Regions from separate parts of the Paenibacillus sp. F024 genome, predicted to be linked through region 2. Evidence: predicted binding sites of a transcription regulator. Region 2 holds the regulator's gene; each other region holds the start of a gene.

Region 1 (8,135 bases), on a different contig from region 2:
ATATCCCCCAATTGGGGGATTGTAATAAAGATTTGCTACGTATAGAATGCAGATAATAACACTGAAGCGCACAACGATCTGAAAGGATGAACGGCATGAATGGCGTGACCTTAACCCATTTGAAATCATTGAATTCTATAACCATATCTGTCGATGCATCCCGTAAATATATCGTTAAAGTATCCGGGTTAAAATTTGACGGCTCTGAACAATCCGGCTTATTAGATATTTGGGATTCTTTAAAAGAAGCGATGATCTGCGCCAAAGGAATCGCAAAAATGTTCAAGCTGCATTACAGGTTTATACTCGTTGAATTTTTTTCGGCGGAACCCGCATATGAGGTGCTTTAGATTCCACATCGATTTTTCACAATCTCCGTCCTACCTCTGTAACCTTGCGCATCAACCAGGGGTTTACGCTAAAATAAGTATTTGTATAAAAAGAGAAAAGAAATGATTGAGCGTTATTCAGGACCTCGTCGAGAGACGGGGTCCTGAATGGTTTTATAGCCGCCGGATCATAAGAAAAAGAACCCCTTTCGGAGTTCTTTTCAACGGTGAATTGAATTTGGTACTGCTGCATTGAACCCTGCGAAAGCTTGGTTTTTTACCTGTCCCACACTTCTGCAGTACGGATACTACATTAACGTGCTGAAGGCACATCCCCTCACTATCTATTTAGATTCAATAACACCTTCCCCGGTATTTCTCGTTAGATCGCCCAACGGAACCACACCTCTCTTTTCACCGTTATAGCTAGCATTAGCTTACGGTTTATCTTTTATGCATGTCCTGTTCGGCACCCCCTAAAAAATTAAATTGATTCCATTTATAAAAAAAAATGATATACAAAATATCCCAAACAGCTATTCCAAAGAAAATTTAATGGTACAATGTAACTAGTTCTAAAGGTCTAATATCGACACAATATGACAAGGGTGATTACAACTTGAAATCCAACATCTATAAAGAATTGCGAAGCACACAGCAAAGCGAAGAAGTTCGCTTATATTATCTTATGCAAGAAATTAAAGAGATCCTCAATGAGAAGAGAAACAAGACCGTACTGGAAAAAGTCATTCATTGGGCATCAAACCGTAAGCCGCGAATCAAGCCCGTCGTTTGGAAAAACAATAGCCCGTCACAAGCCGGCGATAAGCCGTAATTTATAAAATGAAGGAGCGCCCCATTTTTATGGGAAGCGCTCCTTCGTTACAGCTCTTATTCCTCCATAGCGGCTTCAAACGCATGGGATACTTTTTCGAATTCCTCGTCACTTTCAATCATAGAAAGCTCATCGTTTTCGTCCACACGCAAGAAAAAGATATCAACTTCCTCTTCCCCTCTATTTTCATCTTCAAGCTCGTCCAGGTAAGCAACAGCTATGTAATGCCGGGAATCGATATCAAGCGAGCCCAGCACCTCGACTTCCTGCTCGACTTCTTCTTCGTCTACAAGGGTAAATACTTCGCCAACTTCAATTGCCATTTGTATATTCCTCCTTCGGTTGTAGGTTCTATCTTAACCTATTTTGCCGCGATTGTACAAAGGATCTGCATCCTGCGGAATCGCTTGAATACAAAGAAAGGATTCCGTACAACATACAAAGGATAAAAATCCCTGAAAGGACGAGACATCCAATGGAAAATAAAAAGGACTATTTAAACGAGACATCCAACACCGCTGCCGGAATCAATACACCTCCCGATCAGCAGGACACAGCCGCAACCGATTTGTTGAATGATTTCGTTGAACAGACGATGGATAATATCCAGCATACGTTCGATGGCGAATCCAATGAAAATAAGCAGTCCTAAAATACGTTATTTCTCGTACAGCTCGAGTGGAAGGGCATCCGGGTCGGAAAAGAAAGTGAACCGCTTTCCCGTGGTTTCGTCGATACGGATAGGCTCGACAACAACACCCTGAGCTTTCAGCTTTTGGACCGCCGCTTCGATATCATTCACCTCAAAAGCCAAATGCCTCAGCCCCTGCGCTTCCGGGTAGCTGGGTCTTGGCGGAGCGCCCGGAAAAGAGAACAATTCAATCTGATGATCCTCTCCGACCAGCAGGTCCAGCTTATAGGAATTCCGCTCTGCCCGGTACGTTTCGCGGAGCAACGGAAGGCCGAGCACCTTCGTATAAAAGAATTTGGACTTCTCGTAGTCGGAGCAAATGATCGCGGCGTGATGTATTTTATTGATGTTCAGCATGATGGATGGACAAACCTCCTGTTTAGCTCTTCGGGATCCAAGCGACCGCCCGAACCGGTGAGCCGGAGCCGCCTTTAATCTTGAGAGGAAACTCGATAAAGAAGGATTATCCGGCAATCCGGTCCAATCCCTTCAGATTTTCAAAAATCGTAATGCCGTTTCCAAGAAGCTCATCATGGGCCGGATGGTTCCCTGAGGCTGAGCTGTCAATGGCCAGCGTATCGCATCCGACCGCTTTTATGTTTTTGGATACCAGGTAGGCGGCATATCCTCTTCCAGCACATGAGACAGATCAATCATCTCCATGCTTTGAACGGCTTGAAGCAGAGTTCGAGCGTGACTCATCGTTGATCTTCCTCACAGGTTATGACCCATCCAAACATACAACATCATCAATCCAAATAACAGCACGCAGAAGTTTACAAGCACGAACAAATAACGCCAAAGCGGCGAATGGTGAAATTCGAAAGGCGTTTTGAAGACGCCATCGCCTACAATCAAAAACATGAGCAGCAGCGTATGTATGATCGTGTGCCCCACCACTTCCATGAAGCCGAATACGGCTGTCGTCGTGATAAACACGAGCGTGACGACGATCGAAATAAACCGATGCAAGATGCCTACAATGAAGGTCCAGGCCAGCCCCAGCTCGATAAATGCGCTGATCAGCACAAAATCCTCCATACCAAAGCCGAACGTTGGAATCCCGAACCTGTGAATAATGTCGTAGGACTTTTCAGGCATCGTTATTTTTTCCAATCCCAGCCAGGCAAGCGATAAGCCCGTAAACAAATACAGCACCGGCGTCGCCGTCGGCTTCCACCTTGTCCCCGCTACGAACAGGTAATATATGATTCCGATATAGAACATATAATCCAACGCGTGAAACAGCCCGTATTCCAGCAGCGCATACCCGTATAACAAAGCCAGAGCGGCGCCGCTTAGGGGAAGCCATCTTTGATGCAGAAGGCCGGCTAAGGCCAGCACGACGATGCCTTTGATCCACAAAGCATCCGCTGCAAATTCCGGAGCCAGAAAAGATGAATAGACGAGCTGCATCAGCAGTCCGGCCCCCAGCCCGATCCGCAAAATGTTCGGAACGTACGGCTTCCATGTGTCCAATACTCCGTGTATCCGCCGGATAAAACCGACCCGTTCCAGGGAGTCGTTGAGCAGGGCCGACACAAGCAGCCCGGCAAGCGTTACCCCCAACCAAAATAAAAACGACGGCGTTAGCACCTCCAACGTGGGGATCGGCAGCGTTCGGTCCTCTTTGGTAAACCATTTGACGTGTGTATACGCGATATTCCCACTTATCACATCCAGCATCGTTTGATCTCCCCTAACCTATTCCTTCCATTGGGAGTATAGACCATCCCATGGATAGAGCAGAAATGGCATCTCAGGCTTTTCCCGCTCATGTTCAGTACCTTCTTACCCCAAAATCGGGTATCAGAAAATTTTACCTGAAAATCTCTCTTGAAATGCGAATGTTTGTTCGCTATTCTATGTATGATAAGAACATACGTTCCATGAGTGAGGGTGAACAGCATATGCTGAATTCCGTTTCAACTTCCAAACAGAGCAAGCGCACCATCATGCTGGCGGACTGCCAATCGTTTTATGCCAGTGTAGAAAAAGCGGATTACCCGGAATACAAAAATAAGCCCGTGGCTGTAGCGGGAGATCCCGCACGCCGGTCCGGAATCATCCTGGCTGCTTGTCCGATAGCCAAAAGCTATGGCGTAACTACAGCCGAACGGCTTGGCGAAGCACTGAACAAATGCCCGGATCTGGTAGTGATACGTCCCCGCATGCAGCATTATATCGACGTTTCACTGATGATTACACAAATCTATGAAGAGTATACGGACCTTGTTGAAGTATTTAGTATCGACGAGCAGTTTTTGGACGTTTCGGCAAGCCTGTCTATTTTTGGCGACCCTGCAGCGATTGCCCAATCGATTCAACAGAAGGTCCTGAGTCAAACCGGAGTATGGGTACGAATCGGGATCAGCTCCAACAAAATACTGGCTAAAATCGCAACCGATATATGGGCTAAAAAAAATCAGAGCGGCGTGTTTACCTTACCCGCTTCCGATGTAGAGGGGCTGCTGTGGCCCGAGCCCGTAAATAAGATGTTCGGAGTCGGATCCCGTATGACGGCTCACTTTACCCGCCTTGGAATGCATACCATTGGCGATATCGCAAGAACGCCGCTTCCGCGCCTTAAAGATAAATTTCGTGCCTACTTTGGCAAACAGTCGGACATCCATGCTGAAGTGATGTGGCGAACGGCGAACGGCCTGGATGAAAGTCCGGTTACCCCCAAAACCTTTGATACGCAGCCCAAATCCGTCGGTCACATGATGACTTTGCCTAGAGATTACACCGATACGACAGAGGTCGATACGATCCTGCTCGAGCTTACGGAGGAGGTCTGCCGCGACTGCCGGCGCAAAGGATATATGGGCTCCGTAGTGACGGTCAGCTGCATGTGCAGCCCTTACGAGGCACCGACCGGATTTTCCCGTCAGATGAAGCTGCCGGACCCTACGAATCATACGAATACGGTATTCCAGGCCGTGAAGGAGCTTTTTTATCGCTTTTGGGACCATATGCCGGTACGCCGCCTCGGCGTCACCTTAAGCCGGCTGACCAACGATCAGCATTATCAGCTTACCTTATTTGAGAATCAGGAGAAGAACAGATCTTTAGAGAAAGTAACCGACGGTATAAAAAACCGGTATGGGAGTTCAGCCATTGTACGGGCTTCTTCGCTGACGGCAGCCGGTCAGGCTATGGAGAGATCATTGAAAATCGGAGGACACTATAAATGAAAGACAACAAGCTCACACCCGGCAAAAACATCCTCTGGGAATCCTCGCGCATGATGCTGCCTGAGCATAAGGAGCAATTGCTCCGGCACCGACGCGAGCTGGGCAGGCACGAGAAGCCAACACTTGACGAGCAGCGCTTGGAGGAGCTTGGACAGACGCTCGGTACGGCGCTCCAGGAAGATGCAGCGCTGCGCCTGACCCTATTTGATCACGGTGAACGCACATCGATCGACTGTACGATTGTGCAGGTGGACCTGCACCTGCGACGGATCAAGGTGCGCTGCAGTGAAGGCTCCGCATGGGTGAGGCTTGCAGACGTGATCGGCACAGAGCTGCTGTAAGGCGGGCCCCGTCTTCCCGCAGCAGGAGCATTCGCTCGCTTCCTATCCCGCGCTTTCATAAGAAAAGGACTGCAAAGCGAGGAATGCTCCTAACCGCTGGCCTCACCGCTTCAATCCCGGCATCATCGGACTTTATCCGTCAGAAGCCGGCGTTGGCCGTATCCGTCCCTTGATCCGCAAGGTTTTCGCTATTTGCCGCACCGGCGTTGCCATATACCGTAGTGCTTTCGCAGCGGGCGGTAGCGAGCCGGATGGCCGCCGAGGAGCAGCTGAACAGCGTATTACCTGACACCAGGTTGCTGCGGCTGCGGGCTCCGCTTCCTTCACCTGCGGTGTTCAGCAGGATGCCGGTTTGCACACGCCGGACGTCGTTGCCTGTCACGGCATTGCCGTCGCTGTTCAGCAGGACAATGCCTTCCGGCGTGCCATCAACCTTATTTCCGGAAATGAGATTACCCGCCGGACGCTCCAGCTCTGCCGCCCCCACTCCTTCGAGCCTAATGCCCGTAAGCGCCGCCCGGGAAATCACATTGTGCTGAATCAGATTGTCCGTACTGTAGTTGCGCAGCAGGACCCCGTGGGTACAGCTCGTCTCATTCTTGCCCAACCCGGCGCCGGAAACCGTGTTTCCTTCAATCCGGTTATGTGAGCAGGGCTTCAGTCTTGACGATACGATGACGAAGGCGTCCTTGCATTTTTCCGCCGTGTTACCGGCTATGGTCGAATAGGAGCACCCTGCCGATAGATAGATGCAGGTTTTGGGAAGCTGAGCAAAATGGTTTTCCGTAAACCGGAGTCTTTCCCCGGATTCAGCTACGATACCGTATCCCTCATTGTCATTCTCTGCTGTAAGCAGAGCCGAGAACAAGCAGCCGCTCACTGTGACATGCCTGCAGTCCGTCAGCTGTATACCGTTGATAATCCTGGTGAAAGAGCAGTTGCGGATCTGAACATGCTCACTATCTTTGAGCTCCAACGCGCGTTCCGGTTTATTAAAGCCTTCCTGATACAAATTGCCGGTGCCCTCAAAGCCCAGATTGACCACCTCGGCATGCTTAACCCCGCTGCCAACCACCATCGCCAGGTAGGGCTGCATGGCCTTGAGCACCGATGCTTGATTGGAATCGCCAAGCAGCCTGACCTTGGGATAAAGCACAAGACTCGTTTTCAAATAATAGGTGCCTGGAGGGAAATAGACGGTCCCCCCGCCTACGGCCCTGGAAGCGGCATTCATGGCGGATTGGATGGCAAGCGTATCGTCCAAGTCGGCTCGCAGGCCGCCGCTCGCCCCGTAATCCTTCACATTAAACCACGCCGGCGTTACCTCACGCTGAACGCCCGGCAGTGCATTGGCAGACGCCGTACCCCAGCCGGAACCCGCCGCCAGCATCATTCCCGCCGTGGCTGAACCGACTGTGGCGAGCAGTTGGCGCCGCGTCAACGATTTGCTGTCTTGCTCCGGCTTTTCCGAATGTGACATCCTCTCTCCCCCTATGACAAAAACTAGCAATCTATTCAAAATTATAACTTTTGCACCGCAGCTTGACAACGTCTCCTTCTTTCAAGCCATAGAAAAAAGAACACGTCCCGCCTCAGCGGAACATGCTCCACAACTTAATCAAATGAAACGTATTGTTCGGATCAATTTTTTGGGAAATGACGAAATTGACCAAATGCTCCGTCTGCTGCTCCGTTACCTTCTCGCCCAGCGTCTTGGTCAGCATCCCGACAAAACGGCGTACCTTCACCCGGTCCTGCAAATCGTACTTGTTCACGCCCTTCAAAATCATCTTGACGCGTTCCTTCGTTTCCGGGTTTTTCATCTTTAGCTTGATCCTCTCCACCTGCGCGGGATCAAAACCGTACTTTGTATAGCTCATTGAGCTGCACCTCCGCATTACGTAAGTAGAGTGGACTTCCATCCCACACAGTAAGTCTATGACGGAGGGCTTGGCCATGTGTACCTATTTTATTATGCGTTCATTACCACACCTGAATGACATCCGCTTCATCAACCGCTTCATATACGGATACGACCCTGAAGCCCTCTTCCACCCAACCCGTCGAGGGGACTTCATGCCTTAAGGCCACCACCACACGGATTCCGTTGTTTCTTAATTTAAGAGCATGATCCCGGCCATGATCGGCATATCCAAGAATGGCCACCGTTTTTCCTTTAAAATACGAAAGATCGACATCTTGTGTTCCTTTACCCGTCAATGGATTCCGCCTCCTCTAATTCCACGGATCGACAGAGCAATGGATCGCTCCCGGCAAGCCTTGCCCCCCAACCGTTTTGAGCGCCAAGTCCACCTGATCTAAACCGAATGTATGCGTGCAAAGCTCATGAAGCGGAAAGTTACCGGAGGCCATAAACCGGATAGCCTGTTCCACCGCGCCGTAGCTGTGACCCCGAACACCCTTTAGGGCCACATATTTGGATACCAGGACATCGCTCACGAAGTTAGGGATCTCTGTATTTTTCTTGCCGGCTACGATCACCGTGCCCCGTTTTTTCACGACATCGATTCCTGCAGTCACCGTTGAGGGGCCTCCGGAAGCCACATCGATGACGACATCGACCATTTTCCCTGTCGTGATCTCTTGGATTCTTTCCTTTAAATCCTCGGCGGCGACATCAATCGTAGCATCGGCGCCGAAACGCCTGGCAATGCCAAAGCGTTCTTTGTCCGCCGTAAGTCCGCTGACGATCACCAAGTCCGCACCGGCCTGCTTGGCAGC
Region 2 (8,135 bases):
CCTACTCTCATTGTAAAATGGGGGTTTTGACGGCCATTCAAAACATGATGGATCGGGGTCTGCTCGTTTAAATTTTGTAGGCCGGAAGCTTAGCTTCGTATTATTCGCGTTATGCGTGGACAGTTACGCAGCTTGCCGCATAAGAAAAAGACTTGACCTCCCATAGTGGAATAACCACTGTAATCAAAAATAACATATGGCATAAACCTAACATGACTTGACATATGTTTTTCGGTAAGGTTACAATAGAGGTAAGGTTCCAGAGTAGCTTAGGAGTGATGGTCATGACTGATGATATCCGCAGAAATATGGCGTTGTTTCCGATCGGCATCGTAATGAAGCTGACCGATTTGACCGCCAGACAAATCCGGTACTACGAGCAGCATGAGCTCGTCATCCCGGCCCGGACCGGAGGCAATCAAAGGTTATACTCTTTTAATGATGTAGAACGGCTCCTTGAGATCAAGGATTTGATCGAGAAGGGAGTTAACATCGCAGGGATCAAACAGGTTCTGCTGCCTGTAGACAAGGATTCCGAGGATGCTACCATTCTCAATGAACAGACGGAGGTCAAACGCAGAGAGCTTAGCGACACACAGCTTCATCGGATGCTGAAACAGCAGCTCTTGGGCGGAGGAAGACGTCCTAATCAAGTGTCTTTGATTCAAGGCGAACTATCCCGGTTTTTCAGAAAGTAGGGTTTGTCCGGAGTAGTCCCGGTACCGTTTTCAAGCGTGCCGGACAGGCTCCGTTACCTTTGCTACAAAGTATAAGGAGGAGATTTCACAGTGACAGATAAGAATTTCACTAAAGAAGATATTCTGCGTATCGCCAAGGAAGAGAACGTTAGATTCATTCGTCTTCAATTTACCGATTTGCTGGGAACGATCAAAAACGTGGAGATTCCAGTAAGTCAGCTGGAGAAAGCTCTCGATAACAAAATGATGTTCGACGGATCTTCGATCGAAGGTTATGTGCGCATTGAAGAATCCGATATGTACTTATACCCCGATCTGAGTACTTGGGTCGTATTCCCTTGGGTAACGGAAGATCGCGTAGCCCGCTTAATTTGCGACATTTATTTGCCGGATGGCCGTCCATTCCCAGGAGACCCGCGCGGCATTCTGAAATCCGTATTGAAGGAAGCCGAGGAAATGGGCTTTACCGCTATGAACGTCGGACCGGAGCCGGAGTTTTTCTTGTTCAAAACCGACGAGAAGGGAAATCCGACTACGGAATTAAACGACCAGGGCGGCTACTTCGACCTGGCCCCAACCGACCTTGGCGAGAATTGCCGTCGTGAAATTGTCCTTACACTGGAAGAAATGGGTTTCGAGATCGAAGCCTCCCACCACGAGGTGGCTCCAGGTCAGCATGAAATTGATTTTAAATATGCGGATGCGATTAAAGCCGCAGACCAAATTCAGACCTTCAAGCTGGTCGTCAAAACGATCGCAAGACAGCATGGTCTGCATGCCTCGTTCATGCCGAAGCCTTTGTTCGGTGTCAACGGGTCCGGTATGCACTGTCACCAATCCTTGTTCAACGGCAAAGAGAATGCGTTCTATGACGAAAGCGACAAGCTGGGCTTAAGCGAGACAGCGAGACAATACATGGCCGGCATTCTGCGGCATGCCCGCGCATTCGCCGCAATTACTAATCCGACGGTTAATTCTTACAAACGGCTTGTGCCTGGATACGAGGCGCCTTGTTATGTGGCTTGGTCTGCAAGCAACCGCAGCCCGATGATTCGTATTCCTGCTTCCCGCGGCATCAGCACGCGCGTTGAAGTGCGGAATCCGGATCCGGCAGCGAATCCTTATCTGGCCCTGGCTGTCATGTTAAAGGCCGGTCTGGACGGCATTAAGCACAAAATGCAGCTGCCTCCGCCTACGGACCGCAACATTTATGTCATGACGGAAGAGGAGCGGGAAGAGCAGGGCATTCCAAGCCTTCCGCTTGACCTGAAGCAGGCGCTGGACGAGCTGCTGCGCAACGATGTCATTTGCGATGCGCTCGGCGATCATGCCCTCGCACACTTCATCGAGCTCAAAGAAATCGAGTGGGACATTTACCGTACTCAGGTTCATCAATGGGAACGGGATCAATATTTGACGCTGTATTAAGAGTAGATATTCATAGCTTGACGATGATACCGCCCGCTGTCCGGAAGCTTTCCGGCAGCGGGCGGTTTTCTTTATCGCAAGAAAACATGCCTTTGAATCGAGGTCGCTCATTCTTGAATGGACTCGTTAGAGCTTTTCTCATGGAGGCACGGATATAAAAAATCCCTTCCGGCCGGCATGGGCGGCGGCGAAAGGGAAGGAATTATTGAATATTTCGGAATACACCGATGACTTTGCCCAAGATGCTGACGGTTTTAAGTCTCAACGGATCCATGGTCGGGTTCTCAGGCTGCAAACGAATATGATCCTTTTCTTTGTAAAAAGTTTTAACTGTCGCTTCATCGTCTTCGGTCATGGCGACGACAATATCCCCGTTATTGGCCGTTTGCTGCTGACGAACGATAACATAATCTCCGTTATGAATACCGGCTTCGATCATACTTTCTCCGATAACACTGAGCATAAAGACATTATTATCTTTTACATAATGGCTGGGAAGCGGGAAGTAATCCTCAATGTTTTCCGTCGCTGTAATGGGTACGCCGGCAGTAACGCGTCCGATCAGCGGTACTCTGGCGACCGATACGGAGAATGCTCCGTCCGATGAGCTTCCGTCCAATATTTCTATGGCTCTCGGTTTGGTGGGGTCTCTGCGGATCATGCCTTTCTTTTCCAATCGTTCCAGATGTCCGTGTACGGTGGAGCTGGAGGCCAATCCTACGGCCTCTCCGATTTCTCTTACGGAAGGCGGATAACCTTTTTCTCTGACTTCATTCTTGATAAACTCTAAAATCGCCTGCTGCCGATTGGAAATTTTGCTCACGATCATCACTCCAATTTTGGTAATCATTACTTAGAAGTATACCACAGAACCGGAGTTCGTACAAACATAAGTTCGAGAAAAAAACGTTGACACAAACAAGTGTTCGTGTTAAATTAAGAACAGAACAAATGTTTGGGGGGTTTATGTTGATGATTCAGAATACTCAGCTTATACATAACTTTAATTCCCGTCATGTGATGCCTAGAAAACATAATGATAATAATAAGGGAACATATGTCCGTGTTTTGGTTTTTGGTGCATTTTTATTTTGTGCCGTGATCGCTATCTCCACTATGTTCGGTTTTTTCTTTGACCAGGATGTACATGCGGCATCCTCGCAGCCTCAGGTTCAGACGTATGTAGAGGTCGAATCTGGCGACACGCTTTGGAGCATTGCCTCCCAATATGTAGACCAAGGACAGGATATAAGGGAATATGTGCACCAGATGAAAGGAATCAACGACCTCGAGAATTCCAATCTTCAAGTAGGACAAAAACTGCTGCTTCCATAATAAATTGGACGAGTGCTGTATTGCCGGGGATGCTTCTCTTGACAATCAGATTCGGTAATGTCAAAGTATAATTTGAAATGATATTACCGGGAGGATCAGCATGAACGAATCGGATCATGATGCAGTCGTACAGCGTATTAACGAGTTGGCCCGCAAAGCGAAATCAGAAGGTCTGACCGAGGCAGAACTGGATGAGCGCAATGGACTAAGAAGGAAGTATATCGATTCTTTTAAAACCTCCTTACGTGGCCATCTTGAAAACATTAAGTTTGTTGATGAGCGAGAGAAGAAGTAAGAGTAGGGGGTAAGAGATGAAGTATCGTGTTTTAGGCAAAAGCGGGATTGCCGTTTCTGAGCTTTGTTTAGGTACCATGACATTTGGAAATACGACAAATGAACAAGATTCTATTGAAATGGTTCATCGTTTTTTGGATCGCGGAGGTAACTTTATTGATACGGCGGATGTGTATGTCTCCGGTACTTCAGAAGAAATCGTGGGCAAAGCCATAAAGAAGCATCGTTCCGATGTTATTTTGGCGACCAAGGTGCGTTTTCCTACGAGCAATAACGTCAACCACGTCGGTTTATCCAGAAAGCATATTCTTGATGGTGTGGAAGCCAGTCTTCGTCGTTTAGGAACAGATTATATTGATTTGTATCAAGCGCATGTTTGGGATCAAATAACACCCATAGAAGAAACATTGAGAACGTTGGATGATCTGGTTACCTCAGGCAAAGTTAGGTATATCGGCTGCTCCAATTTCTTGGCTTATCAATTGATGAAATCATTAAGCATCAGCGATTTTAATCGTTATGCCCGTTTTATTTCCATTCAACCGCAATACAGTTTGGTATGTCGTGCGATGGATCGCGAGGTTCTGCCTCTTTGCTTGGAGGAAAACGTAGGTGTGATTCCTTGGGCTCCTTTGGGCGGCGGCTTCTTGACAGGGAAATATGCTCACGGACAGGAACCGACAGAAGGGCGGTTGGCTTCTAAAACGGGAGAGAGCCGTTGGGAGGTTCGCAATACCGAGAAAAACTTCCGCATTCTAGATGAATTGATTGCGGTTGCCCGTGAGGCGGACAAGACACCGGCACAGGTGGCATTGAACTGGTTGATTCATAAACCGGGCATCACTTCTCCTATTTTTGGCGCTCGGACTTTGGAGCAATTCGAGGATAACATGGGAGCTGTGGATTGGAAGCTGGACGATTTCTTATGGCAGCGCCTGGAAGATGTAAGCGCTCTGGAGTACGAATATCCGACCCGATTTATTGATAAGTTTTGGCGCAAGGTGTAAATGACTTAGATAAGGGGCACTCATCATGTCACGTAAGTGGGAACGTATGGTTCGTAAAAATACGAAAATTTCTAATGTGCAGCGGAAGAAGAGCGGAAAAGGCGAAATATCGGGAGTAAGTGCCGACGGTTCGGTCACATTCAAAGGCCGGAGCTGGTTTTTGCCGATGCTGCTTGTGGCTACCGGTGTTTTTTGTTTTATCGTGTTTCGGAATCAACCCGGGCAAGAGCAGCTGTATTGGATTACCGGAGCAAGCTATATTTTTCTGGCGTTACTGATTTATTGGATTCGACGCCCCTTTTTGAAAATCGATAAGAAAACTTTGTCCTCCCGAAGGTTTGGCGGCGACCGTTTTTTTGAAGCGGATCAAATCAAGGATATAACGATGAATAAAGATGCGATTGTCATCAACTTTAAGGCGAAAGGAAAACGATGGGTATTCACCAAGATCTATCATATGTTTCCGATCGATTCCGCAAGAGTAAAGCTTCAGGAGTATGCTGAAAAATACAACGTGACATTAATACAAGATTAATATTTGGAAAGAGGAACGTTATTTATGGGGATCAAGGCAGTACTTTTTGATTTGGATGACACGCTGCTGTGGGACGACCGCAGTGTGAAAGAAGCATTTCAAGCAACCTGTGCCGAGGCGGCCAAACATTATCCACTGGATCCGGATCAGCTGGAAGAAGCCGTGCGGCGTGAAGCCCGTGCTTTATATGAATCGTACGAGACGTTCCCGTTTACCAAAATGATCGGAATAAACCCTTTTGAAGGACTCTGGGCGCATTTTACCCAAGGGAAGCAGGAAGAATTCCGCAAGCTTCAGGCGCTGGCACCTCAATACCGTACCGAGTCCTGGACACGCGGACTAAAAGCGCTGGGCATTGAAGACAAGGAGCTCGGATATAAACTTGGGGAGATGTTTCCTTCAGAACGGAGAAACCGTCCCATAGTTTATGAGGAAACGTTCGAGGTGCTGGATCAGTTGAAGGACCGGTATCAGCTGCTCCTTTTGACGAACGGTTCTCCTGATTTGCAGCAGGAAAAGCTGGCAGGAGTTCCTGAGCTTGCGCCGTATTTTAATCATATCGTCATTTCCGGAGATTTCGGTCAAGGGAAGCCGGCGGGCGCGATCTTTGAACACGCTATGGGTTTGTTGGGGATTCAAGCGGGTGAGGGTGTGATGATCGGTGACAAGCTGACTACGGACATTCTCGGATCCAATACGGTAGGCATGCGCAATATGTGGATTAACCGACACGATCTGCAGCGTACCGATGAGATTGTACCTTCACATGAAATTAAAAGCTTGCGTGAGATTCAATCGATCATTGACTCATTATAGTTTGGTCTTTATATTTTCGTAATAGTATCGGTAAAGCAGAACCCCGCTCATATGAACTGCACGCCCTTTGGTTAGATGGTGTCTAACAAAGGGGGGTGCAGTTCAAAGGCGGGGTTCTTTATATTTATGCTTTAAGCTTTTTGAAACGTTGGATCTTCGAACGGATGAGCAATCCAGCCTTCCGTTTCAATGAAGAGGCGAACGGCAACGATTTGGCGGTTGTCCATCAAGGTGAAGAAGTGAGGCTTATGCTCAGGCACGGAAATCACGTCGCCTGCTTCGAGCTCAACGTCGAAATAGCCCACATCGTCAGTTCCTTTAATAATGAAGATGCCTTTGCCGGCTGTAATGGCGCGCACTTCGTCCTCCGTATGTGTATGCACCTGCTCGAATTTTTTAAGCAGCTCGTCCAAGTTTGGCGTCGCATCGGAGAGGGCGATGACGTCCCATGTTTGATATCCGCGGCGGCCTGCGAGGTCGCGGATTTCGGAATCGAAGGTGGATAAAATTTGTGCCTTCTCGTCGTCCGTAAGTATAAATTTTTCTTGCAGCTCAGCCGGGAGTTTCGCCGCGTTCCAGTGTTCGTAAAGCACTTCTTGTTTATCCAAAAACGCTTTGACGTTTTGCTCGCCTGCGATTCGTTCGTTGGTGTTGCGAATTCTGATTTCTGCCATGGTCTTTCCCTCTTTCCATTTAAAGAATGATTCCTATCTGTAATTACATTATAGTGGAAGACGTCTCATATGTCGACGTGTTATTGGAGAGGGATTCCAATGGGCTAGAACAAACTGCTGGTGAAAATGATTGAAGTTTCTTTTCATCACGGCCTGTTTCTGGTACACTTTAGGGATAAACAATTTGCTAACTTTCGTGTTTGTTCGACAGCGACGAAAGAGATGCTGCGTAAGGTCCGCCTACCGAAACGAGACGATAGGAATGGCGGCAGGTTGAAAGGGGATCATCGATGAATAAGTCATCCTTGCAAGAGCAACTACAAAAGAAAATTATGATATTAGACGGTGCCATGGGTACCATGATCCAGCAAGAAAATCTTACCGCGGATGACTTCGGCGGGGAAGAGCTGGACGGTTGTAACGAAATGCTGGTTCTTACCAGACCGGATGTCATCCGTAAAATTCATGAAGCTTATTTTGCCGCAGGCGCGGATATGGTTGAGACCAATACCTTCGGAGCCACGAGCGTCGTGCTCGCGGAATATGATCTGCAGGATCGGGCTCGGGAAATCAATCTTGCCGCAGCCAAGCTGGCGATCGAAGCGGCGAATAAATACAGCACACCGGAATGGCCGCGTTATGTGGTGGGGGCCATGGGGCCGACAACCAAAACGCTTTCCGTCACAGGCGGAGTTACCTTCGATGAATTGATCGACAGCTATTATGAACAAGCGCTGGCATTAATGGAAGCCGGCGTAGACGCGCTGCTTCTTGAGACGTCTCAAGATACGCTGAATGTGAAGGCCGGAAGCATAGGTATTCGCAAGGCGTTTGATCAGCTGGGCAAAAAACTCCCTCTGATGATCTCCGGTACGATCGAGCCGATGGGTACGACGCTTGCCGGTCAAAACATCGAATCGTTTTATATTTCTCTCGAGCATTTGGAGCCGATTTCGGTCGGTTTGAACTGCGCGACGGGACCGGAATTCATGCGGGATCATATCCGGACGTTGGCGGAAATATCGGGTACGGCAGTCAGCTGTTATCCGAATGCCGGACTTCCGGACGAGAACGGAAATTACCACGAGTCTCCTGAGACATTGGCGAAGAAGATGGCAGGCTTTGCCGAGCAGGGCTGGCTTAACATTGCCGGGGGCTGCTGCGGCACAACGCCTGATCATATCCGCGCCATGGCGGAAACGCTCAACGCCTACAAGCCTCGGGAGCATAGAGGTGTTCACCCGCCCGCTGTATCCGGCATTGAAACAGTATTCATTGAAGATGCGAATCGTCCTTACATGGTTGGAGAGAGAACGAACGTTCTGGGCTCGCGTAAATTTAAGCGTCT
Region 3 (8,135 bases), on a different contig from region 2:
GACGACTAAGATTCGCAAGCGGTATCTGGAGGCCATCGAGGATGGCAACTACAAAGTGCTGCCTGGAAATTTTTATGTACGGGCGTTTATTAAAAGCTATGCCGAAGCTGTCGGTTTGGATCCGAACGAGGTTCTGAATCTGTATCAGAATGTAATCCCGCCTTCCGAGCCTGAACAAGTCATTGAGCCGATCCGCAGCAAACGGACAATCCGAAATACGGAATGGATCGGCAAATGGGCGTCCAATGTTATGGTTATTTCCTTCGTCGTGCTCATCCTGGGGATTATCTATTACTTTGTTAATCTGAATTATACCTCAGGCTCCAAAGATGCTTCGAACGAATTGCCCAAGACGATGACCGATAAGGTCGCTCCCGCTGCCCAAACGCCGCCAGCCGATGGGGATGCTAGTGCCAACACGACTCAGCAAACGCCTGAACAGGCGCCTATTCAGCCTGAACCCCCGAAAAGTGATGTCAAGCTAGTCAGAAGCGAGCGGAATACCGACTTTTACTCGGTTGCGGGGGTGCAGGAGCTGAATATCGAAATGACTGTGACCGGAGACAAATGCTGGGTTGAGGTGGAATCCGCAGGGAGCGAGAGAAAGGTGCTTGCTTCGCAAAACTTCCTGAATGGCAATACACAAACGTGGACCGTTCCAAACACCGTCCGTGTGGTTTTGGGAAAAGCCAGCGCCGTGGAATTGAAAGTCAACGGCACTCCGATTAACGTAGGGGACGAAGCGAATGTTAAAAGAATTCAGATCGACCTTCTGCCTTCTTAGTATCGTCTGCCTTCTTACAGGTCATAATGGTAAAGCATACCCAAAGCAAAGAGGATGTGCGTCGATTGGTTATGACTTGGATTTGCACACGTTATGCAGCTAGAGACACTCGGAGGCTTTGTGCTGAAGGTGTCTTTTTTGTTAATATAAATGTGACGTTGTTAGGGAAGGATGATCAATCATTTATGAGCAGCGAAAATTCATTCGACATTGTTTCCAAATTGGATATCCAGGAACTGAACAATGCCATTAACCAGGCGGAGAAAGAAATCGCCACGCGATTCGATTTTAAGGGCAGCAAGAGCAGCATAGCGCTTGAAAAGGAGGAGCTTGTTGTCATATCCGACGATGAGTTTAAGCTTCAGAATGTACTCGACATCCTCCAATCCAAAATGGCTAAACGGGGAATCTCTTTGAAAAATTTAGACTACGGGAAGGTGGAACCGGCTGCACAAAGCACGGTTCGTCAGAAGATTAAGGTGAAGCAAGGCATCGATCAGGACAATGCCAAAAAAATCAATGTGCTGATTCGCGACTCTAAGCTGAAAGTAAAAAGTCAAATTCAGGGGGATCAAATTCGGGTAACCGGAAAGAGCAAGGATGATTTACAGCAGGTCATGCAGCTGCTCCGCAAAGCCGATTTGCCGCTGGAATTGCAATTTATCAATTTCAGGTAGCGACTGCAGGATGGGCGTATTGCCTTACGGAAAGAAGCGTTCGTAAGGCTTTTTCAGCTTTTGACACTCTTTAAACGGTTATATTATACTTGTAACTAGTCGTTTAGAAGGAACAGGTGGAGGATCTTACATGACAGAGAAAGTGAAAGTTGTGACCCTGGGTTGCGAGAAAAATTTGGTTGACTCCGAAATCATGTCCGGACTTATTCACGAACGTGGTTACAGTTTAGTATCGGAGAAGGAAGAAGCTACGGTCATTATTGTCAATACATGCGGATTCATCGATGCGGCCAAAGAGGAGTCGGTGAATACCATACTGGATATGGCGGAACTGAAGCAAACCGGTCAGCTGAAGGCGCTGATCGTATCGGGATGCTTGACTCAGCGCTACAAGGAAGAACTGATGCATGAAATGCCGGAAATCGACGGAATCGTCGGAACCGGTGATTTTGACAAAATCAATGATATTGTCGATAAGGCATTATCCGGCAAAAAACCGGTTATGGTAGGTAATCCGGTATTTAACTATGAGCAGAGATTGCCGAGAAGATTAACTACGCCCCGCTATACAGCCTATGTCAAAATCGCCGAAGGCTGCGACAACGCCTGTACGTTCTGCAGTATTCCGATCATGCGCGGCAGGTTTCGCAGCCGCAGCATGGAGTCGATTCTTGCCGAGGTGGAGCAGCTTGCTGCTCAAGGGGTAAAGGAGATCAGTCTGATCGCTCAGGATTCCACCAATTATGGCACCGATCTCTATGACGGGTTTATGCTTCCGACGCTGATGAACAAAGTGAGCGAGGTTGCAGGCATTGAGTGGGTAAGGCTTCATTATGCGTACCCAGGCTTTTTCACCGACGAATTGATTGACGTCATGGCCAATAATCCTAAGGTATGCAAATATGTGGATATGCCTTTGCAGCACAGCGAGGACAGTATTCTGAAACGTATGCGCCGGCCGGGCCGGCAGCGTGACGCTCGCGAGCTGATTCGCAAAATTCGCGAGCGTATTCCGGGCGTATCACTTCGTACCTCGATCATCGTCGGCTTCCCGGGTGAAACGGAAGAGGATTTCGAGAATCTGAAGGCGTTTATCCGTGAGGTTCAGTTCGACCGGCTTGGGGTGTTTACGTATTCCAAGGAGGAAGATACGCCGGCGTCACGTTTGCCCGATCAAGTTCCGGATGAGGTGAAAGAGTATCGTTCCAATGTGCTGATGGAAATTCAACGCGAAATCTCAAGCGAGCGAAACAGCAGCCGGATCGGTCAAGTCATCGATGTCTTAATCGAGAAATATGATGGCCGGGGCGATGTTTATGTAGGCCGTTCCATGTTCGATGCTCCGGAAATCGACGGTGAGGTGTTTGCCCGCGGTTCCAAGCTTGCGATTGGCGAGATTGCAAAGGTAAGGATTACCCATTCCTTCGAATTTGATTTGTCCGGGGAGGTTGTGGCATGAATTTGGCCAACCGGATCACATTGGCGAGAATATTTTTAGTTCCGATTATTATGTTCTTCTTGCTCGTCAACGTGAAATTTCCTCATATCCGGATCGAGCAGTTCAGCATCACGTATAATCAGATTATCGCGGCGCTGATCTTCATCGTGGCGGCGAGTACGGATAGTCTTGACGGGTATATTGCCAGGAAACGGAAGCTTGTCACAAATCTCGGCAAGCTGTTGGATCCGTTGGCGGATAAGCTTCTGGTATCCGCCGTTCTGGTTTCCCTGGTAGAGATGGATAAGCTGGGGGCTTGGATTGTCATCGTCATTATCAGCCGTGAATTTGCCGTAACGGGGCTTCGTCAAATCGCACTGCTGGAAGGCATGGTCATGGCGGCGAGCAAGTGGGGGAAATGGAAAACCGCGGCGCAAATCACGGCGATCATTGCGCTGCTCCTTAACAATTTTCCATTCGCGTTCATCAATTTCCCGTTTGACGTGATCACCAGTTGGATCGCAGCCATCATAACGGTTTATTCGGGTATCGATTACTTTGTTAAAAACAAGCATGTGATAAACTTTGACGATCAAAAACAGTAGGTTTTCCTATTGTTTTTGTTTTATCCGGAGGGGAAGCGTATGAAAGCGGAAATTATTGCGGTCGGCACAGAGCTGCTGATGGGACAGATCGTCAATACGAATGCGCAGTATCTGGCCCGCGGACTTGCGGAAATCGGAGTAGGCGTTTATTTTCAGACGGTCGTAGGGGATAATGCGGTAAGAATGAAAGAAGCGCTGCACATAGCCAAAAGCCGTGCGGATCTTATTATTTGCACGGGCGGACTTGGTCCGACACAGGATGACCTGACTAAAGATGTGCTTGCCGAGGACCTGGGACAAAGCCTGGTGCTGCATCAGCCGTCGCTGGACAAAATGAAAGCTTTCTTTGAAATCCGCGGGATACCTATGGTTGAAAGCAATATGCGTCAGGCGCTCATGCTGGAGCACAGCGATCCTCTTGCTAATGATACGGGGCTTGCGGTTGGCAATGCGGTGACACATGAGGGGACGCATTATATCCTGCTGCCGGGTCCCCCTAAAGAGATGAAGCCGATGTTTGATCAATATGCCCGTCCATGGATCGAATCCAAGATGGACCATATTCACCCTCTGTATTCTTTGATGCTCAAGTTTGCAGGGATCGGCGAATCTTCTCTTGAACACGCGTTGTTAGATCTGATTGAAGTTCAGTCCGATCCGACGATTGCTCCTTATGCCAAAGAAGGGGAAGTCGCCATCCGTCTTACGACACGGGCGGCATCGGCCGAAGTAGCCGCCGGCAAGCTGAAGCCGATGGAGCAGGAAATCCGTAACCGGCTCGGGCAATATATTTATGCGGCGGAAGACATATCGTTGGAACAGCATATTCTGCAGACACTGGCTTCTCAAGGAAAAAAGCTGGCTGTAGCGGAAAGCTGCTCAGGAGGACGTTTAAGCGACATGCTGACGTCCGTTACAGGAAGCTCCAATGCGTTTTTGGGAGGGATTATCACCTACTCGAACGCAGCAAAACATAAGCTGCTGGGAATTCCTATGGAGCAATTGGAGGGGATCGATGCTCCAGGTGCGGTCAGCGAAGAAACCGCCGCGGCGATGGCCGAGAATGTCGCTGAGCGGACGGGAGCTGACTATGGTGTCTCTCTTACAGGCGTAGCCGGCCCGGACGAATCTGAAGGAAAGCCTGTGGGACTCGTTTACGCAGGCATCGCCAAGCGGGGAGAAAAAGCTTTCGTGGTCAAATTGCAGCTGTCCGGAAACCGGGATACGATCAAGCTGAGAGCGTCCAAGAGCGCGCTCTACCAGCTTTGGAAACTTTTAAAATCGTAGTTGCCACCATCCGGAAAATCCAGTATAATGTAGATTAGCGGAAGCACCGTAACAAACCGACAACCTTTGTTACGGTTTTTCTTTTGCATCACATGCGAATGTATGTTCGAAAAATAGCTTGGCAACGGGTGGAAAACCCGCTATGATGTAATTATACGAATTATGAAAAAGGAAGTGAGTCTCTTGACAGACCGGCGCGCAGCCTTAGAGAATGCATTACGTCAAATCGAGAAGCAGTTTGGTAAAGGATCCATAATGAAATTGGGCGAATCTACCCATATGCAGGTGGAGACCATTCCCAGCGGTTCGCTTGCATTGGATATCGCATTGGGAATCGGCGGTTTCCCAAGAGGTAGAATTATAGAAGTTTACGGACCGGAATCCTCCGGTAAAACCACGGTGGCGCTGCATGCGATCGCTGAGGTACAGAAGGCGGGAGGAACGGCTGCCTTCATTGATGCGGAGCATGCCTTGGACCCGCTGTATGCCAGCAAGCTCGGCATCAATATTGATGAGCTGCTCCTTTCCCAACCGGATACCGGTGAACAGGCGCTTGAGATTGCAGAAGCGCTCGTACGGAGCGGAGCGGTAGACATCATTGTGATTGACTCTGTTGCCGCACTTGTGCCAAAAGCTGAGATTGAAGGAGAGATGGGGGATTCCCATGTCGGCTTGCAGGCTCGCTTAATGTCTCAGGCGCTGCGTAAGCTGTCGGGTGCCATCAACAAATCGAAGACGATTGCCATCTTTATCAACCAGCTGCGGGAGAAGGTCGGCGTGATGTTCGGAAACCCGGAGACGACGCCGGGCGGACGGGCATTGAAATTTTATTCTTCGATCCGGCTTGATGTGCGCCGCGTGGAGACCATTAAGCAAGGCAACGATATGGTCGGGAACCGCACGCGGATCAAAGTGGTCAAGAACAAAGTGGCTCCCCCGTTCAAGCAAGCGGAGATTGATATCATGTACGGTGAAGGCATATCCAGAGAAGGCAGTCTCGTAGATATTGCAACGGAGATGGATATCATCCAAAAGAGCGGTGCATGGTACTCTTATAATAATGATCGTCTGGGTCAAGGACGCGAGAACGCGAAGCAGTTTTTGAAGGAGAACAAGAACGTTGCGGACGTGATCGAGAAGCAGATTCGGGATAACAGCAACCTGATCACGGCAGTCGGACCGAACACGGATGAAGAAGAAGAAGAGGATTTTGCCGTACCTTTTGAATAACATCAATGACGCATCGGTTAGTCCGATGCGTCATTAATGTACATCGCGATTCACCAATCAAGGCAAGGGCACCTTTACGAGGAGTGAAAGGTGCCCTTGCTGTTTGCAAGGAGGAGGTTACAGGTGACGGATCATACAGACGAAGGTCTGGCCCTGGGAGTCATCACCAAAGTCGAGCAGCAGAGGAGAGCCAGGCGGCGTTACAATGTATTTATTGACGAAAATTTTGCTTTCTCCGTACATGAGGATGTATTGGTCAAGCATAGGCTGCTGAAAGGTGAGGTTGTTGACGCCTCCAAGCTGCAGCAAATCATATACGCAGAAGAGGTAAACAAAGCATATCTTGACGCGATCCGGCTGCTCTCCAGCCGGCTGCGCTCCGAGCATGAGATGCTGACACGTCTTAAGCAAAAAGGGTATTCAGCCGAAATCAATCAAGTGACGATGGAGCGTCTCCAAAAGGAAGGCTATCTGAACGATTCGCTCTTTGCGGAGCAGCTGACCAAACAGAGGTCAGAATCGCAAAAAAAAGGGAGCCGCTGGATTAAGCAGGAGCTTCAGCAAAAGGGAATTAATAAAGAACAAATAACAGAGGCACTGGAGCAGGTGGATGAAGAGACGGAATACCGTATGGCCTATCAATTGACCATGAAACGGTATGGTGTCGAGCTGGATAAGGACGCACTTAAAGTTCGCCGTAAAATTATAGGTTTTCTTCAGCGCAGGGGCTATCCGGGTTCTGTAGTAAGCAAAGTGTTGAGCCGATTGCCCGTTCAGGGGCAAGAAGAAGAGTGGCATGTGCCGGATTTGGATGAAGAATAAGTGCAGGCTCGTTGATGAAACTAAATAACATAAATAATTTATGTCGTAAAATAAAATTCAACAAATCGACAATCATCTTGACAAGCTTCTTTATCAAAAGATAAAATGATTATGTATAAATCTTTATACAGTGAATTTTCCCTACCAGCCAAAGGGAAAATTCCCAAAGTAAAATCGCCAATTTTTACTTTTTTCTAGCGCTTGTAAAATGGATAAAAAACCTGATTATCCCAAGCTTACCCCTTGGAGAGACAACGAGGAGGTGAACTGGATGCCAAACACAGTCATCTGGATCCTGATTGTTCTCGTTGTTGGTGCTCTATGCTTATGGATTGGTTATTTTATCCGCAAGTCCCTTGCAGAGGCGAAGATTTCCAGTGCTGAACAAGCTGCCGCACAGATTATCGACAATGCTCGCAAAGAAGCGGAAGCACTGAAGAAAGAAACGGTTCTGGAAGCGAAAGACGAGATTCACAAGTTCAGAACCGAAGCTGAAAAAGACATTCGTGACCGTCGGAATGAAACTCAACGACTAGAGAGACGATTGTTGCAAAAAGAGGAATCGCTGGATAAAAAATTAGAATCTCTTGAGAAAAAAGAAGAGCAGGTCGCCAACAAGGAGAAGCGAATCGAAGAAACCCAAGTGCAAATTGATCAGATTTATAAAGATCAGGTTGCCGAACTGGAGCGGATTTCCGCGTTGACGATGGAAGAAGCCAAGAACATCATCCTGACGAACGTTGAGCAGGAGGTTCGCCACGAAACCGCACAGTTAATTAAAGAAATTGAACAACAGGCTAAAGAAGAAGGCGACAAGAAAGCCAGAGAGATCATCACGCTGGCCATTCAGAGATGTGCCGCCGATCACGTCGCTGAAACCACCGTATCGGTCGTAGCGCTGCCGAATGAAGAAATGAAAGGCCGTATCATCGGTCGTGAAGGTCGTAACATCCGGGCTTTGGAAACATTGACGGGCATCGATTTAATTATCGACGATACGCCGGAAGCTGTTATTTTATCCGGTTTTGACCCGATCCGGAGGGAAATTGCCAGAACATCGCTTGAAAAGCTGGTGGCCGATGGACGAATCCACCCTGCCCGAATTGAGGAAATGGTGGAAAAATCCCGCAAGGAGGTCGACGAGCGTATTCGCGAATACGGCGAACAAGCTACGTTCGAAACCGGCGTTCATGGTCTCCATCCGGACTTGATCAAAATCTTGGGACGCCTGAAATTCCGTACAAGCTATGGTCAGAATGTACTGAAACACTCTATGGAGGTTGCATATCTGA

The links. Region 2 encodes LexA, which represses DNA repair genes until DNA is damaged. Its sites were predicted from a motif close to CGAACATATGTTCG; they were not measured.
Region 1: a site for LexA is predicted at 3,700-3,713, ahead of ACZYR9_RS01910 (DNA polymerase IV). Genes of this name have one in related genera too.
Region 3: a site for LexA is predicted at 4,887-4,900, ahead of recA (recombinase RecA). Genes of this name have one in related genera too.

Annotation. Positions count from the first base shown of each region.
Region 1 is NZ_JBVASZ010000001.1:374,983-383,117, forward strand. It holds gene ACZYR9_RS01880 (hypothetical protein) at 96-350, shown strand; gene ACZYR9_RS01885 (hypothetical protein) at 949-1,164, shown strand; gene ACZYR9_RS01890 (DUF1292 domain-containing protein) at 1,221-1,487, opposite strand; gene ACZYR9_RS01895 (hypothetical protein) at 1,640-1,816, shown strand; gene gloA2 (SMU1112c/YaeR family gloxylase I-like metalloprotein) at 1,823-2,209, opposite strand; gene ACZYR9_RS01905 (hypothetical protein) at 2,570-3,541, opposite strand; gene ACZYR9_RS01910 (DNA polymerase IV) at 3,766-5,052, shown strand; gene ACZYR9_RS01915 (YolD-like family protein) at 5,049-5,393, shown strand; gene ACZYR9_RS01920 (right-handed parallel beta-helix repeat-containing protein) at 5,533-6,873, opposite strand; gene ACZYR9_RS01925 (stage VI sporulation protein F) at 6,986-7,273, opposite strand; gene ACZYR9_RS01930 (NAD(P)-dependent oxidoreductase) at 7,377-7,613, opposite strand; gene ACZYR9_RS01935 (zinc-dependent alcohol dehydrogenase) at 7,629-8,135, opposite strand, start outside.
Region 2 is NZ_JBVASZ010000010.1:110,720-118,854, forward strand. It holds gene ACZYR9_RS12555 (methionine gamma-lyase family protein) at 1-71, shown strand, start outside; gene ACZYR9_RS12560 (MerR family transcriptional regulator) at 285-698, shown strand; gene glnA (type I glutamate--ammonia ligase) at 789-2,126, shown strand; gene lexA (transcriptional repressor LexA) at 2,329-2,949, opposite strand; gene ACZYR9_RS12575 (LysM peptidoglycan-binding domain-containing protein) at 3,099-3,461, shown strand; gene ACZYR9_RS12580 (DUF896 domain-containing protein) at 3,562-3,756, shown strand; gene ACZYR9_RS12585 (aldo/keto reductase) at 3,773-4,762, shown strand; gene ACZYR9_RS12590 (hypothetical protein) at 4,788-5,297, shown strand; gene ACZYR9_RS12595 (HAD family hydrolase) at 5,322-6,113, shown strand; gene ACZYR9_RS12600 (1,2-dihydroxy-3-keto-5-methylthiopentene dioxygenase) at 6,245-6,787, opposite strand; gene metH (methionine synthase) at 7,078-8,135, shown strand, end outside.
Region 3 is NZ_JBVASZ010000001.1:240,005-248,139, reverse strand. It holds gene ACZYR9_RS01215 (helix-turn-helix domain-containing protein) at 1-784, shown strand, start outside; gene ACZYR9_RS01210 (YajQ family cyclic di-GMP-binding protein) at 970-1,461, shown strand; gene rimO (30S ribosomal protein S12 methylthiotransferase RimO) at 1,592-2,920, shown strand; gene pgsA (CDP-diacylglycerol--glycerol-3-phosphate 3-phosphatidyltransferase) at 2,917-3,504, shown strand; gene ACZYR9_RS01195 (competence/damage-inducible protein A) at 3,544-4,791, shown strand; gene recA (recombinase RecA) at 4,975-6,021, shown strand; gene ACZYR9_RS01185 (RecX family transcriptional regulator) at 6,145-6,843, shown strand; gene rny (ribonuclease Y) at 7,115-8,135, shown strand, end outside.